Regions from separate parts of the Streptomyces sp. NBC_00483 genome, predicted to be linked through region 1. Evidence: riboswitches for the same ligand, from Rfam matches in the RefSeq annotation. Region 1 holds a riboswitch; the other holds the start of a gene.
What was found. A riboswitch is a leader RNA that binds a small molecule or an ion and turns the genes downstream of it on or off. The one in region 1 is predicted to bind ZMP and ZTP.
Positions count from the first base shown of each region.

Region 2: linked by a shared signal. The riboswitch ahead of OHA73_RS02795 (bifunctional 5,10-methylenetetrahydrofolate dehydrogenase/5,10-methenyltetrahydrofolate cyclohydrolase) and the one ahead of OHA73_RS26535 (glycine hydroxymethyltransferase) in region 1 are both predicted to bind ZMP and ZTP.

Region 1 covers NZ_CP107880.1:5,890,183-5,894,588, reverse strand. The annotation lists gene OHA73_RS26535 (glycine hydroxymethyltransferase) at 797-2,245, opposite strand; ZMP/ZTP riboswitch at 2,290-2,376, opposite strand; gene rocD (ornithine--oxo-acid transaminase) at 2,505-3,731, shown strand; gene OHA73_RS26525 (glutathionylspermidine synthase family protein) at 3,748-4,406, opposite strand, start outside.
Region 2 covers NZ_CP107880.1:670,187-674,592, reverse strand. The annotation lists gene OHA73_RS02805 (amidohydrolase family protein) at 1-998, shown strand, start outside; gene OHA73_RS02800 (hypothetical protein) at 1,211-1,501, opposite strand; ZMP/ZTP riboswitch at 1,593-1,678, shown strand; gene OHA73_RS02795 (bifunctional 5,10-methylenetetrahydrofolate dehydrogenase/5,10-methenyltetrahydrofolate cyclohydrolase) at 1,701-2,570, shown strand; gene OHA73_RS02790 (haloacid dehalogenase type II) at 2,576-3,349, opposite strand; gene OHA73_RS02785 (sulfatase-like hydrolase/transferase) at 3,481-4,406, opposite strand, start outside.

The DNA of each region.
Region 1 (4,406 bases):
GCCAGGAACGGTGCCGGGCTGCACCACTACCCACTCACCACCGACGGGCCGGTGCCAGGCTGCACCACTGCCCACTCACCACCCACGACCGCCAGGAACGGTGCCGGGCTGCACCACTACCCACTCACCACCCACGGCCACCGGGGCTGGTGCCGGGCTGCGACGCTGCCCGCTCACCTCCCACCACCCGCCCCCTCCGGGGGCTCCGGCATCCCGGGCGGAGACGGCGCCTGTCGCGCGGAGCCGGGGCCCGGGGCGGCGACGTGGTCGGCGCCTGTCGTGAGGGGTGCGCGGCACCGGGGTGCCGCCTTGCCCACCCTGCCGCCCCAGGCGGCAGATTGCCCAAGGCGGGGGCGGCCGACCGCGGCGGGCGGGGAGCCGTGGTGGGCGTTGCCCAAGGCTGGGCGGCGTCGGCCGCAATGGGTGGGGAGCTGTGGCCGGCGGGGTTCGCCCAAGGCGGGGGCGGTGTCGGCCGCAATGGGTGGGGAGCCGTGGCTGTCTGCGGATTGCCCAAGGCGGCTGGCGGTGCCCCGTCGGGCCGACGCCCCCGGAGGGGGCGGGTGGTGGGAGATGGGCGGGGCAAATCAAGCCCCTGCGGCGATTGAGCAGCGGGGTCCGGGGCAGAGCCCCGAGGCCGTAACGCCGGTTCGGCGAAATCAGCCCCGCCTTTCGAACGAGAGCCCGCGGGGGCCGGGGCACAGTCCCGATCTTTCAGCCCCGCCGGCGCTTGAGGCGCGGGGGCCGGGGCGGAGCCCCGTGGCGTAGGACGGGTGCCCGCCCCACGCCACGGAGGGGCTCAGCCCAGGTCGATCTGGCCGTACAGCGGGAACCCGGCCAACAGATCCGTCGCCCGCTGGGCAACCTCGTCCGCAACCTTCGGCTCCAGCACGTGACTCGCCTTCGACACCGCCCCGGACTTCGTGGTCCCCGGCTCGGCGGCAGCCAGAACACGGTCCATGAGCGCCGCGATCTCATCCATCTCGCCCGCGCCGAGCCCCCGCGTGGTCAACGCCGGCGTACCGATACGGATGCCGGACGTGTACCACGCCCCGTTCGGGTCCGCCGGAATCGCGTTGCGGTTGGTGACGATGCCGGAGTCGAGCAGCGCCGACTCGGCCTGGCGCCCCGTGAGGCCGTAGGAGGACGCCACGTCGATGAGGTTGAGGTGGTTGTCCGTGCCGCCGGTGACGAGCGTCGCGCCGCGCCGCGTCAGGCCCTCCGCCAGCGCCCGCGCGTTGTCCACGATGCGCTGCGCGTAGTCCTGGAACGCGGGCTGCCGCGCCTCGGCAAGGGCGACCGCCTTCGCGGCCATGACGTGCGGCAGCGGCCCGCCGAGCACCATCGGGCAGCCCCGGTCGACCTGGTCCTTCAGCGAGTCGTCGCACAGCACCATGCCGCCGCGCGGCCCACGCAGGGACTTGTGGGTGGTCGTGGTGACGATCTGCGCGTGCGGCACCGGGTCGAAGTCGCCGGTGAGCACCTTGCCCGCGACGAGCCCCGCGAAGTGCGCCATGTCGACCATGAGCGTCGCCCCGACCTCGTCGGCGATCTCCCGCATGATCCGGAAGTTCACGAGGCGCGGGTACGCGGAGTAACCGGCGACGATGATCATCGGCTTGAACTCGCGGGCCTGCGCGCGCAGCGCCTCGTAGTCGATGAGCCCGGTGGCGGGGTCGGTGCCGTAGGACCGCTGATCGAACATTTTTCCGCTGATATTCGGCCTGAAGCCGTGCGTGAGGTGGCCGCCCGCGTCCAGCGACATGCCGAGCATCCGCTGGTTGCCGAAGGCCTGGCGCAGCTCGGCCCAGTCCGCCTCGGTGAGGTCGTTGATCTGGCGGACGCCGGTCTTCGCGAGGAACGGCACCTCGACGCGGTCGGCGAGCACGGCCCAGAAGGCGACGAGGTTGGCGTCGATGCCGGAGTGCGGCTGCACGTACGCGTGCCGGGCACCGAACAGCTCGCGGGCGTGCTCCGCGGCGATCGACTCGACGGTGTCGACGTTGCGGCAGCCGGCGTAGAAGCGGCGGCCGATGGTGCCCTCGGCGTACTTGTCGCTGAACCAGTTGCCCATGGTCAGCAGCGTCGCCGGGGACGCGTAGTTCTCGGACGCGATCAGCTTGAGCATCTCGCGCTGGTCGGTCAGCTCCTGCGCGATGGCGTCGGCGACGCGCGGCTCCACGCCCCGTACGACATCAAGGGCGGCACGGTACGCGGTGGATTCGGGGGTCAAGCGGGCATCGGTCATAGGGGGCAGCCTCCGGACACGGTCGATACGCGGTCGGTTCACGGGTGGTCGGCCCAGGCGCACGGCACACACGGCTCGGGCCGCTCCCCGATGGTCGATCCCATCCCAGCGCGCCAGTCACGGCCCTGCCCTCACAGTACCGGGCGTACCGACCGGCGAGGTTTCCACGTCCACATCGCGAGCGACGATAGGAAGGGGCCACAAGCCCGTCCCACACCCAGCGCCACGAGCCGCGACGAACGGAGATCCCGTGACTTCTGTGACTCCACCGACCACCGCAGGACACACCACGCAGGACTTCATCACCTCCTCGGAAGACCACGGCGCGCACAACTACCACCCGCTCCCGGTGGTCGTCGCCACCGCCGAGGGTGCGTGGATGACGGACGTCGAGGGGCGCCGCTACCTCGACATGCTCGCCGGCTACTCGGCGCTCAATTTCGGGCACGGCAACCGTCGCCTCATCGATGCCGCGAAGGAGCAGCTGGAGCGGGTGACGCTGACGTCACGGGCCTTCCACCACGACCGGTTCGCGGCGTTCTGCACGGAGCTCGCCGAGCTGTGCGGCATGGAGATGGTGCTGCCGATGAACACGGGCGCGGAGGCCGTCGAGACCGCCGTGAAGACCGCCCGGAAGTGGGGTTACCGGGTCAAGGGCGTGCCGGACGGGCGGGCCAGGATCGTGGTCGCGAGCGACAACTTCCACGGCCGTACGACGACCATCGTCAGCTTCTCCACCGACGAGGAGGCACGCGCCGACTTCGGTCCGTACACGCCGGGCTTCGACATCGTCCCGTACGGGGATCTGGACGCGCTGCGCGCCGCGGTCACGGACGAGACGGTGGCGGTGCTCCTTGAGCCGATCCAGGGCGAGGCGGGCGTGCTCGTCCCGCCGCCGGGCTATCTCGCGGGCGTACGGGAGCTGACGCGCGAGCGGAACGTGCTGTTCATCGCCGACGAGATCCAGTCGGGGCTCGGCCGCACGGGACGTACCTTCGCGTGCGAGCACGAGGGCGTGGTGCCGGACATGTACGTGCTGGGCAAGGCGCTCGGCGGCGGGGTCGTGCCGGTGTCGGCGGTGGTGTCGAGCAAGGCCGTGCTCGGGGTGTTCCGGCCGGGCGAGCACGGGTCGACGTTCGGCGGGAATCCCCTCGCCTGCGCGGTGGCCCTCGAGGTGATCGCGATGCTGCGCACCGGGGAGTTCCAGGAGCGGGCGGCGGAGCTGGGCGAGCATCTGCACGCCGAGCTGGGCCTGTTGGCGGGGACGGGGAAGGTCACCGAGGTGCGCGGGCGCGGCCTGTGGGCGGGCGTCGACATCGATCCGTCGTACGGGACGGGCCGGGAGATCTCGGAGAAGCTGATGGACCGCGGGGTCCTGGTGAAGGACACCCACGGGTCCACCATCCGGATCGCCCCGCCGCTGGTGATCAGCAAGGACGATCTGGACTGGGGCCTCGATCAGCTGCGGGCGGTGCTGGGCGCGTAGGCCCTTTTACCGAGGCTCACAGGATGACGTGGGGCAGGAAGCGGGCGTACTCGTCCGTGACAAGCCCCGCCGATTCCCGGATGCCGAGGCCGGCCGCCTCGTCCTCGACGACCCACGCGCCGAGGACGACGCGGTTGCCGTCGAAGTCGGGCAGCTCGCTCAACTCCTGGTAGCAGCAGGGCTCTTCGGGGGCGGGCGGGACGGACCCGGGTTCGTGGATCGTGACGCCCGCACCCTCGCGCCCGAGCAGCGGCTTCGACACATAGCCGGGGCCGGTCGGATCGGTCGCCAGCTCGCGCGGGCCGTCGAGGTAGGCGGGCAGCAGGTTCGGGTGGCCGGGGTACAGCTCCCAAAGCACCGCGAGGAGCGCCTTGTTGCTGAGCAGCATCTTCCAGGCGGGCTCGATCCACATCGTCGTACCCGTGCCGCCACCGTTGTCGAGGCCGGCGAGGACGTGCGGGGCGAATTCGTCGGAGGTCAGCCACTCCCACGGGTACAGCTTGAAGCAGCTGCGGATGAACCGGAGTTGGTTGTCGACGAAGCGCTCGGAGAGGCTGTCCCAGCCGATCTCCTCCATGGAGATCCAGTCGGTCTCCAGGCCCGCCTGTTCGGCGGTCTCCTTCAGATATCCGACGGTCATCAGGTCCTCGCCGAGTTCGTCGGCCGAGGAGTGCG
Region 2 (4,406 bases), 5.2 Mb from region 1:
TGCACCTCTGCTTCGACGCGGGCCCCGACCCCGTCGCCACGCTCCAGGAACAGGGCGACGAGGCGCTGTTCGCCGCCATGACCGGTCGAGCGCAGCAGCTGCTGAACGTCGGCGTCACGACGGTCCGTGATCTCGGTGACCGGGGCGGCCTCGCGGTGCGTCTCGCCCGGGGCATCAGGGAGGGCTCGGTCGTCGGCCCGCGTGTCGTCCCGGCGACGGTGCCCGTCACTCCGCCCGGTGGCCATTGCTGGTTCCTCGGCGGTGAGGTCTCCGGCCCCGATGAGATCCGGCGTCTGGTGCGGCGCAACGTGGAGGCGGGCGCCCAGGTCATCAAGGTCATGGAGACGGGCGGCGGGCTCACCAAAGGTGGGGCCAAGAGCTGGGAAACCCAGTTCTCCGAGGAGGAGTTGGCGGCGCTCGTCGACGAGGCACACCGCGCCGGACTGCCGGTCGCCGCGCACGCGCACGGCGCGGACGGTATCGCCGCAGCGGCCGCGGCGGGGGTCGACAGCATCGAGCACTGCACGTGGATGACGGCCGACGGATTCGAGGTCCGCCAGGACGTGCTCGACCAGATCGTCCAGCGGAACATCTACGTCTGCCCCACGGTCAGCCCGAACTGGCGGATGCTGCCGAAGTTCTTCGGCGCCGAGCGCGCCGAGGCCATGTTCGGCGCGGTGCGTCGGATGGCCGAGGCCGGTGCGCGGCTGATCGCGGGCACCGACGCGGGCGTCCAGCGCGCCGGGTTCGACGGCCTGCCCGCCAGCCTCACGTTCTACGAGCACCTGGGCCTGCCCAACGACCGCATCCTCGCGATGGCCACGACGGAAGCCGCTCGCGCGCTGGGCCTGAACGAGACGACCGGCCAGCTCACTCCCGGCTACAGCGCGGACATCCTCGTGGTGGCGGGCGACCCGCTCGCAGAGCTTGGGGCGCTGCGGTCCGTGGAGACGGTGATCGCGGCGGGCCGACTGCACGGGCCGAGAGACAACGCGTAGCGGGGGAGGCGGAGTTGTTCAGTCCCCGGGGCCCTCGCACGGGTCGTCGCCGGAGGCCAGTGGCCGGGTGTCAGCCGCCAGGCAGGAGGAATACACGCGCGTCGGCGTGGGCTGTGGCTCAGGTCCTGATGTGGCATTCATTGCGACGGCCAACCCGACGCCGGCGGCGACAAGCATGACCAGGACGGCGACCAGCATGACGAAGCGGATCGTCATTCACCGCCGAAGTGGTCGCGGAGCGCCTCGTGGCAGTCGTCCTCGCCGGAGCTCCGGACGCGCGAGAACGCCACCACCCCGTCCTTCCTGCCGTCCTCCTCGTTCTTGGCCAACTGCCTCTCGATGCCCGCGATCAGCTCGGCGCACGGGGCGCTGACGGGCTTCTCGGGTTGCGGGTCTGGCTCCGAGGAGGCGTTGATGCCGAAGGTGACGGCGAGGCCGGCCGCGCACAGCACCGCCCACGTGACAACCCACGCGCGGCGGCTCGTCGGTATGAGTCTCGGCACCCCGGCATCCTACGAGCGTTTCGGCGGACTTTCACCGAATCGGATCTTCTCGTCGGCGCGCTCCGTGCGGCTGCGGTGTCCATTACAGTTCCTCGTGGGCCGTGACTGGCGCTGAGGTGGAGTACCACCGGGGAGCGGTCCGACAAGATGTCGTTGCCGTGCGCCTGGGCGAGTGGTCAGCAACGCCTGGAGGGCAACGATGTCCGAGACTCGCACGGCTCACCTCATGGACGGCTCCGGCCTCGCCAATCGGATCGTCGCGGAGACCGCCGCCAGGGCGGCGGAGATCACCGGACGTACGGGGGGCAGTCCCTGTCTGGCGACGGTACTGGTGGGCGAGGACCCCGCGTCCGCCACCTACGTCCGCATGAAGCGGGCACGGTGCGCGAAGGCAGGCATCACCTCCCGGCACATCGGCCTGCCCGCCACCACCACGACCGCCGAACTGGTGCGCACCCTCACGGAGTTGTCCGGCGATCCGGACGTGCACGGCATCCTGCTGCAGCACCCTTGCGGCCCGCACATCGACGAGCGAGCCGCGTTCGAGGCCATCGCGCCGGAGAAGGACGTCGACGGGGTCACGATGCATTCCTTCGCCGCGATGAGCTTCGCGCGGCCCGGCTTCGTGTCGTGCACGCCGGGCGGAATCATGCGGTTGCTCGAGGCGTACAACGTCGAACTCGCCGGCAAGCGGGCCGTGGTGGTGGGACGCAGCGCGATTCTCGGCAAGCCGGTCGGGATGCTCCTGCTCGCAAAGGACGCGACGGTGACCTACTGCCACTCCCGCACCACCGACCTGTCGGCGATCCTGAGGGAAGCGGACATCGTGGTGGCAGCCGTGGGGCGGCCCCGGCTGATCCACGGTGCGGACATCAAACCGGGTGCGGTCGTGATCGACGCCGGCTACAACCCCGGCAACGTCGGCGACGTGGACCATGACACCGCCCTCACCCGAGCCGGTCTGATCACCCCGGTTCCCGGTGGCGTCGGGCCGATGACCATCGCGGTGCTGCTCGAGCAGACAGTGAAGGCCGCCGCGGACCAGCTCGGAACGCCGCACCACATGTGAGACCGCTATTCGCGCCCCCAGAACGGCGCGAGATGCCGGTCCGCAGTCCAGGGCCTGTCACCCACCAGCGTCGCCAGCTGGACCAGGTCTCCCGCCACCAGGTCCCAGTCCGCGTCGGGTGTCACGTCCTTCGTCTGCGTGGGTCCGTACTCGGTCGGGCGGGCGACGAAGGCGGTTCGAAGGCCCACGTCGCGGGCGGCGCGCAGGTCTTCGTTGTGTGCTGCCGCGAGCATGACCTGTTCGGGGCGCAGCCCCAGGAAGGCGGCGGCCCGTTCGTAGGCCTGGCGTTGGGGTTTGTACGCGCGGGTGATGTCGGAGGCGACGATCACGTCCCAGGGGAGGCCCGCGTGCTTGGCCAGGCGGGACAGGAGCGCGAGGTTGCCGTTCGACAGTGCTCCCGTCGTCACGCTCCGGGCCAGTCGTTCGAGACCGGGAACGGAATCGGCCCACGCCGGCAGCCGATGCCACGCCTCGTTGAGCCACCTCAACTCGGTCTCGTCGAACGCCGTGGGGTCGACGCCGTGCTCGTCCAGCACGGTCCGCAGGTTCTCCGCGTGGAGCACGTCGAGCGGCACGAATCCCCGTTGACCGGTGCGTACGGGTTCCATCGCCGGCTGGTAGAGCTCCCGCCAGCGCATCGCGAACGCGGTCCCGTCGAGTGTCAGGCCGTGCCGTGCGGCGAAGTCGTCGACGGCGGCCGCGACTCCGGTCCGCCAGTCGACGACGGTGCCGAAGGTGTCGAACAGCACGGCCTCGACCTGCTGAATTCGCCCATCCACTGGAAACGACCTTTCGTAGGCGGCGAGGACGGTCCGGTGCGGCGACGCGAAGGATCATGATGCCGCCGGAGCGTGGGCGGGGTAAAGACATCAGGCGCCGCAGGCGATCCGGCGGATCCGTCGTGCTGCTCTCACGACACCACGGGGCGGCGCTGGGGCTGTGCGCCCGTGTCCGTGGTGTCGCGGTCGGTGCGGTCGAGGTCCGCCATGAAGTGCATCCAGCGGTAGAACATGTCGCCGCGGGCGCGGAGCTCCGTGTACAGCTTGTCGCTCAACTCCCGTCGCACGGTGCGATGGGCGGGGGAGGTGTACACGTTGAGCAGTTCGTGCGGGTCCTCTTCCAGGTCGTACAGCTCGTTGACGCTCTCGGGGTTCCAGACGAGCTTGTAGCGGTCGGTCCGGATCATGCGCTGCGGGTAGGGGAAGTGGTGTCCGTGGAACTCGGCAAGGATGTGCGGGCGCCAGTCCGACGGCTCCTCGCCGCGGATCAGCGGGAGCAGGCTCTGCCCGTCGCCCGGGATGTCCGGAGTGATGCCGGCGAGTTCGCGGATGGTGGCGGTGAAGTCGATGAGCGAGGTGAACTGCCGGACCCGCGTCGGCTCCGCCCCCGGCACGCGGACGAGCCCGGGGATGCGGTAGATGTCCTCGTACATCGCGGGGCCCTTGTCGTTGAGGCGGTGGGCTCCGGTGAATTCGCCGTGGTCGGCGGTGAACATGATGGCCGTGCTGTCGTAGAGCCCGGCGTCGTCCAGAACGTCGAGCAGCCTGCCGATCTGGTCGTCGATCATCGTGACGTAACCCCAGTACACGGCGATCAGCTTGCGCCATTGGTCGGGGCTGAAGTGGTCGGCGGACCAGTAGTCCTTGTACCGCTCCTGCACCGCGGGCTTGCCCGCGAAGGTCTCCGCCATCGAGGCGGGGAGCACCACGTCCGCGGGGTCGTACATGTCGAAGTACTTGTCCGGCACCAGGTAGGGAAGGTGCGGGCCGAAGTACTGGCAGGCGAGGTAGAACGGCTTGCCGTCGGCCTGGTGGTCGGTGACGTAGCCGCGCAGGG